2 linked regions of the Anaeromyxobacter diazotrophicus genome follow. The protein of the gene in region 1 interacts with the protein of each later gene in a pairwise test. Links are inferred from orthologs where the notes say so. Each region holds a gene or a part of one and is shown on either strand. Other genes may lie near its edges. The genes, in order: odhB and lpdA.

What was found.
Region 2: the proteins of odhB (region 1) and lpdA interact in binary tests that used the Escherichia coli proteins (3 or more experiments, as listed by UniProt). The link is inferred for Anaeromyxobacter diazotrophicus from one-to-one orthologs.

What each region holds. Positions count from the first base shown.
Region 1 is NZ_BJTG01000010.1:80,208-83,505, forward strand. Bases 301-3,295 are described here. They hold odhB (2-oxoglutarate dehydrogenase complex dihydrolipoyllysine-residue succinyltransferase), read right to left. Parts: upstream 2,444-3,295; coding sequence 1,157-2,443; downstream 301-1,156. Other genes in these bases: HWY08_RS19070 (ATP-dependent RNA helicase), read left to right, coding at 301-333; HWY08_RS19075 (DUF72 domain-containing protein), read left to right, coding at 370-1,149; HWY08_RS19085 (2-oxoglutarate dehydrogenase E1 component), read right to left, coding at 2,462-3,295. Also shown: more of HWY08_RS19070, read left to right, coding at 1-300; more of HWY08_RS19085, read right to left, coding at 3,296-3,298. UniProt on the Escherichia coli protein: E2 component of the 2-oxoglutarate dehydrogenase (OGDH) complex which catalyzes the second step in the conversion of 2-oxoglutarate to succinyl-CoA and CO(2).
Region 2 is NZ_BJTG01000004.1:399,822-403,095, reverse strand. The notes cover bases 111-3,081. They hold lpdA (dihydrolipoyl dehydrogenase), read right to left. Parts: upstream 2,334-3,081; coding sequence 888-2,333; downstream 111-887. Other genes in these bases: HWY08_RS10455 (hypothetical protein), read right to left, coding at 2,432-3,081; lipB (lipoyl(octanoyl) transferase LipB), read right to left, coding at 111-891. Also shown: more of lipB, read right to left, coding at 1-110; more of HWY08_RS10455, read right to left, coding at 3,082-3,274. UniProt on the Escherichia coli protein: Lipoamide dehydrogenase is a component of the glycine cleavage system as well as of the alpha-ketoacid dehydrogenase complexes.

The sequences.
Region 1 (3,298 bases):
CTCGAGCGGCTGGCGCCCGAGCGGGTGACCCTGCCCGGCGGGCGGAGCGTGAAGGTCGAGTACGAGGCGGGCGACAAGCCGCCCTGGATCGCGAGCCGGCTGCAGGACTTCTTCGGCCTGGCGGACGGGCCCCGGCTCGCCCAGGGGCGGGTGCCGCTCGTGCTCCACCTGCTCGCGCCGAACGGGCGGGCGCAGCAGGTGACGACCGACCTGGCCGGCTTCTGGTCGCGCCACTACCCTGCGCTCCGCCGCGAGCTCATGCGCCGCTACCCGCGCCACGCCTGGCCCGAGGACCCGCTGCGCGCCGAGCCCCCGCAGCCGCGCAGGCGGTGAGCGAGGCCCCGCTCCCCGCGTGCTTACCTTCGCCCCATGGGCCGCGTGCTCGTCGGGACGAGCGGGTTCGTCTACCAGCACTGGCGCGGCGTCCTCTACCCGCGGGACCTCCCGCCGCGGCGCTGGCTCGCGCGCTACGCCGCCGAGTTCCCCACGGTGGAGCTCAACGCCACCTTCTACCGGCTGCCGCGGCCCGAGGCGGTCGCGCGCTGGCGCGCCGAGACGCCGGACGACTTCGTCTTCGCGGCCAAGGGCAGCCGCTACCTCACGCACATGAAGCGCCTCCTCGACCCGAGGCCCGGCGTCGCGAGGTACTTCGAGCCCGTGTCGCGGCTCGGCCCGAAGCTGGCGGTGGTCCTGTGGCAGCTCCCCCCGCGCTGGAGCGCGGACGCGGCGCGCCTCGACGCCTTCCTCGCCGCCCTCCCCCGCGGCCTCCGCCACGCGGTCGAGTTCCGCGACGCGCGCTGGTACGACGAGGCGATCTGCGAGGTCCTCGACCGCCACGGCGCCGCGTTCTGCGAGCACGACCTCGTGCCGCGGCCCCCGCCCCGCCTCACCGGCGGCTTCCGCTACCTCCGGTTCCACGGCACCACCGGCCGGTACCGGGGGCGCTACGGCGCCGAGGCGCTCGCCCCGGTGGCCCGCGACCTCGCCCGCTCTGCGGCGCGCGGCGACGCCTTCGTCTACTTCAACAACGACCTCGGCGGCCACGCGATCCAGGACGCGCGCGACCTCCTGGCGATGCTGCCGCGGGAGGTCCGGGAGCCGCGGGCGCAACGCGCGGCACCGCTCGACTCCAGGGCGCCGCCGAGGTGAGCCGGCGTCAGAGCTCGAACAGCAGCCGCTCCGGGTCCTCGATGCACTCCTTCACCCGCACCAGGAAGGAGACCGCCTCGCGGCCGTCGACGAGCCGGTGGTCGTAGCTGAGGGCGACGTACATCATGGGCCGCACGACCACCGCGTCGCCCGGCCCGACCACCGCGCGCTTCTCGATCTTGTGCAGGCCGAGGATGCCCGACTGCGGCGGGTTGAGGATGGGGGTCGAGAGCAAGGAGCCGTAGACGCCGCCGTTCGAGATGGTGAACGTGCCGCCCTCCAGGTCCTGCATGGTGATGCGGTTCTCCCTCGCCTTCTTGCCGAGCTCGCCGATGGCCTGCTCGATCTGGGCGAAGGAGAGCTGGTCGGCGTCGCGCAGCACCGGGACGACGAGCCCCTTGCCCCCGCCGACCGCCACGCCGATGTCGTAGTGGTCCTTGTAGACGATGTCCTGCCCGCGGACCTCGCCGTTCACGCCGGGCCAGGCGCGCAGCGCCTCGACCGACGCCTTCACGAAGAACGACATGAAGCCGAGCTTCACGCCGTGGGCCTCCAGGAACGCGGCGCCGTGCTTCTCGCGCAGGGCGAGGACCCGCGACATGTCGACCTCGTTGAAGGTCGTCAGGATGGCGGCGCCCTGCTGCGCCTCGAGGAGCCGCCGCGCCACCGTGCGCCGGAGCGGGGTCATGGGCACCACCCGCTCGCGCGCGGCGCTCGCGCCGTCGCGACCGGCCCCGGGCGCGGGCGCGGGGCGCGCCTCCAGCGCGCGATCCAGGTCGGCGCGGCGCACGACCGCGCCGCCCGCCACGTCCGCCGCGGCGAGCCCGCGCTCGGCCATGAGCCGGCGCACCGACGGCGGGGCGCGGACGCGCCCGTGTGCGCCGTCGCCGCCGCGTCCCGAGGTCGCCGCTGCCGCCGCGGCGGTCGCCGTCGAGGTCGCGGTCGAATTCGCGGCCGGGGCCGCGGTCGAGGCCGAGGCCGGTGTCGCGGGCGCGGGCACCGCCCGGACCGCGGGCTGCGGGGCGCCCGGCCTCGGCGGCGCCGCGATCGCGGCCGCCCCCTCCTCCAGCTCGCCGATGACCTCGCCCACCGCCACGTTCGCGCCGCTCGCCTTCACGATCCGCCGCAGCACGCCGGCGGCGGGCGCGGGGAGCGCCACGGTGGCCTTCTCGCTCTCTACCTCCACCACCGGCTCGTCCACCTGGACCGCGTCGCCTTCCTTCTTCAGCCAGGTCCCCACCGTCGCCTGGGTGATGGACTCGCCCAGCGCGGGGACGCGCAGCTCGATCGACATCGGTTCATCCACCTTTCGTCAACGGGAAGCCTGCGCGGCGACCGGCTCGACCGGCGCGCCGACGGCCTGCTGCACCAGCGCCGCCTGCTCCAGCTTGTGGCGGGTGGCGGAGCCGGCCGCCGGGCTGGCCGAGGGCGGCCTGGAGAGGCACGACAGCTCCGCCGCCCCGCGCAGGAGCGGCGACAGGTGCAGGTTCACGAACTCCCACGCCCCCATGTTGCGCGGCTCCTCCTGCACCCAGACCACCTCGCGCAGCCCGCCGTAGCGCCCGAGCTGCGCGAGCAGGTCGGACGTGTTGAGCGGGTAGAGCTGCTCCAGCCGCACGATCGCCACCTGGCGCGCCTCGGCCGCCGCCCGCGCCGCCCGGAGCTCGTACGCGATCTTGCCCGAGCAGAGCACGACCCGCGTCACCTCGGACGGGTCGCCCAGCTCGTCGGCGATGAAGTAGCGCAGCCCCCCCTGCGTGAAGTCGGCGAGCGACGAGACGGCCTCGGGGTGGCGCAGCAGGCTCTTCGGCGACATCACCACGAGCGGCTTGCGCCAGTCGGCGAGCACCTGCCGCCGCAGCGCGTGGAAGATCTGGGCGGGGGTGGTGAGGTTCATCACCTGCCAGTTGTCGTCCACCGACAGCTCGAGGAAGCGCTCCAGCCGCGCCGAGGAGTGCTCCGGCCCCTGCCCCTCCATCCCGTGCGGCAGGAGCAGCACCAGCCCCGAGAGCCGGTTCCACTTCGCCTCGGACGACGAGAGGAACTGGTCGATGATGACCTGGGCCGCGTTCACGAAGTCGCCGAACTGCGCCTCCCAGATGGTGAGGCCGTCGGGCATCTCGAGGCTGTAGCCGTACTCGAACCCGAG
Region 2 (3,274 bases), on another replicon or contig:
CTCGATCGCGAAGCCGTGGCGATAGCCGAGCGGCTCGACCGGCGCGTCGGCCCCGGTCTCCTCGAGCAGCTCGCGCCTGGCCGCGGCCTCCGGCGACTCGCCGGGCTCGAGCCGGCCGGTGACGGGCTGCCAGAAGCCGCCGCGCGCCTCGGACCGGCGCAGGAGCAGCACCCGGCCGTCCGCGCCCAGCGGGACCACCGACGCGGTGCGCAGATCCGGCGCCCGGTCCTCGCGGCGGCGGCCGAGGAGCACCGCGAGGTGCGCGGCGAGCTGCTCCTCCACCTCGGCGAGCGGCGGCGCCGCGCGGCCCTGCCCCGCGAGCTCCGCGGCGAGGCTCGTCACCCCGAGCCGCGGATCGGAGATGCCGCAGGGGACGATCACCTGGAAGTGCATCAGGTCCGGCGCGACGTTGAAGGCGAGCCCGTGCGAGGTGATCCAGCGGGCGAGGTGCACGCCGACGGCGCCGATCTTCTTCCGGCCCACCCAGGCGCCGCGGTGCTCCTCGTGCCGCCCCGCCGCGATCCCGTGGTCGGCGCAGGTGCGGATCATCGCCTCCTCGAGCGCGCCGACGTACTTGCGCACGTCGGGGCGGTCGGAGAGGTCGACCACCGGGTAGGCCACCACCTGGCCCGGTCCGTGGTAGGTGACGTCGCCGCCGCGGTCGGTCGGGTGCAGCTCGAACCCCTGCTGCTCGAGCCACGCCGGCGAGGCGAGGACGTTCTTCTGCTCGGCGCTGCGGCCCAGGGTGAGGACGGGCGGGTGCTCGACCAGGAAGAGGTGGTCGGTCGCGGCCGGCTGGCCGGCGCGGACCGCCTCGCCGGCGAGCGCCATGAGCCGCAGCCCGTCCTCGTACTCGACGCGGCCGAGCTTGTGGACGGCGAGGGTCCTCACGCCTGCGCCGCCGCCCCGGAGCGCTCCTTCCGCGGCCGCTCCGGCGCGTTGACCCGGTGGATGGCCTCGCCGAGCGCGCCCTTGCACGCCTCCATGAAGGCCTCCGGCAAGGTCGGGTGGGCGTGGACGGTGAGCCCCACGTCCTCGAGGTAGGCGCCCATCTCCAGCGCCAGCGCGGCCTCGGCGATGAGGTCCGACGCCTCCGGGCCGACGATGGTGGCGCCGAGCAGGAGCTTCGACTCGCGATCGCCCACCACCTTCACGAAGCCGTCGGTGTGCGCGATGGCCACGGCGCGCCCGAGCGCGCTGAAGAAGAACTTTCCGACGATGGGGTCGTACCCTTGCGCCTTGGCCTGCTCCTCCGAGAGCCCGACCGTCGCGACCTCGGGATCGGTGAAGATCGCCGCCGGCATCGACACCCAGTCGCGCACCGACTTGTGCCCGGCGATGACCTCGGCCGCGATCTCACCCTCCTTCGACGCCTTGTGGGCGAGCAGCGGAGGGCCGCACAGGTCTCCGATGCAGTAGACGGACGGCGCGCTCGTCTGCATGCGGTCGTTCACCTCGACGAAGCCCTTCGGGCCCACCTTCACGCCCGCCTTGTCGAGGCCGATCCCCTCGCTGTTGGGCCGGAAGCCGACCGCGACCAGCACCTTGTCGCACGGGATCGCCTGCTCCTTCCCGTCCACCTCGACCTTCACCACGAGCTCACCGCCCTTGCGCTCGAGCCCCTTCGCCTTGGCGTTCACGTGGATGGCGACCTCGCGCTGCTTCAGGCTCTTCTGGACGAGCCGCACCGCCTCCGGGTCGACGCCGGTGAGGATGGTCGGCAAGGCCTCCACCACGGTGACCTTCGAGCCCAGCTTCGCGTACACGGTCCCGAGCTCGAGGCCGATGATGCCGCCGCCGATGACCACCAGGCGCTTCGGGACCTCGGGGAGATCCACCGCCTCCTTGGCGCTCCAGACGTCCTTGCCGTCGAACTCGAAGCCCGGGATCTGCACCGGGCGGGCGCCGGTCGCGACGATGAACGCCGCCGCCTCGAGGCGCGTCTTCTCGCCGCCGCCGTCCACCTCCACCGCGTTCGGCCCGACGAAGGTGGCGGTGCCCTGGATGACGTCGACCTTGTTCCCCTTCTCGAGGACCTGGATACCGCCGACCATCTTCTTGACGACCCCGTCCTTGAACTCGCGCAGCTTCGCGATGTCGAGCTTCGGCTCGGAGGTGATCCCCCGCTCCGCCGCCCCGCGCAGGTCCTCGACCAGGTTGGCGGCGGCGATGAGCGCCTTGGACGGGATGCACCCCCAGTTGATACAGACGCCGCCCAGCGCCTCCTTCTCGACGAGCGCGGTCTTCTTGCCCAGCTGGCCGAGGCGGATCGCGGCCACGTAGCCGCCGGGGCCCGAGCCGATCACGACCGCGTCGTAGGTCTTCGTCGCCATGTGCGCTCCCCTCCGGGAGAGAGAGATCAGGGTCGCGCCGAATATAACGGCCGCGGCCGGCCCGGGAAGGGAAACCGCGCGGCCACCCCGCCCGGCCGTCAGGGCGCGAGGCCGAGCACGAACCCGTCCTGCAGCGCGCCCTGCGCCGCCGCCCCGTGCCCCCCGCCGAAGTCGGCCTGCCCGCGGAAGGCGCCCACCACCACGAGCTGCCCGGCGGGGGTGAGCGCCGCCCCGAGCGCCGCCGCGCCGCAGCCCGCGTCGAGCGTCCGCGCCCACACCGGCTCGAGCTGCGGGGTGAGCCCGCGCAGGCGGTCGCAGCCGGGGAAGCCGAAGAGCACGGCCCGGCCGTGCGGCAGCGCGGCGACCTGCACCACCGGGTCGTTCGCGCTCGCGTCGGCGAGCTCGGCCAGCGTGCGCGGGGTGCCGTCGGGCTCCACCGCCAGCACCACCTGCCGCCGCTCGCCCGCGGCGCCGCCCTGCCCGGCGCCGAACGTCGCGGCGCCGGAGAGGACGCCGGTCGCCGCCGCCGCGCCGTCGGTCAGCGCCGCGAGGTGGCGCAGGTCGAAGCCGGCCGGCAGCTCCCGGCGCCACCGCTCGGCGCCGGCCGCGTCGAGGGCGACCAGCGCGGGAGAGGCGCCCGCCGGCGCCGCTCCCACCACGACGCCGCCGCCGGGCAGCGCGGCCAGGGCGAGGGCGCCGGGCACGGCCACCTGCCAGGCGGGGACGCCGTCCGCCGCCAGCACCGCGACCCCCGCGGCCGCCCCGGTGAGCACGGCCAGCCGGCCCTGCGCGTCCGTCGCGCCCCCGCGCGCCGGACCGCCCGCGACCGGCACCGCCGCGCCGGCGCCGCCGCCGGGGGCGAGCGCGAGGAGCGTGCCCGACGGCATGAGCGCGCCCGTCCCGAGGCCCGGCACGGTGGCCGAGCAGGCGGTGGCGGCGAG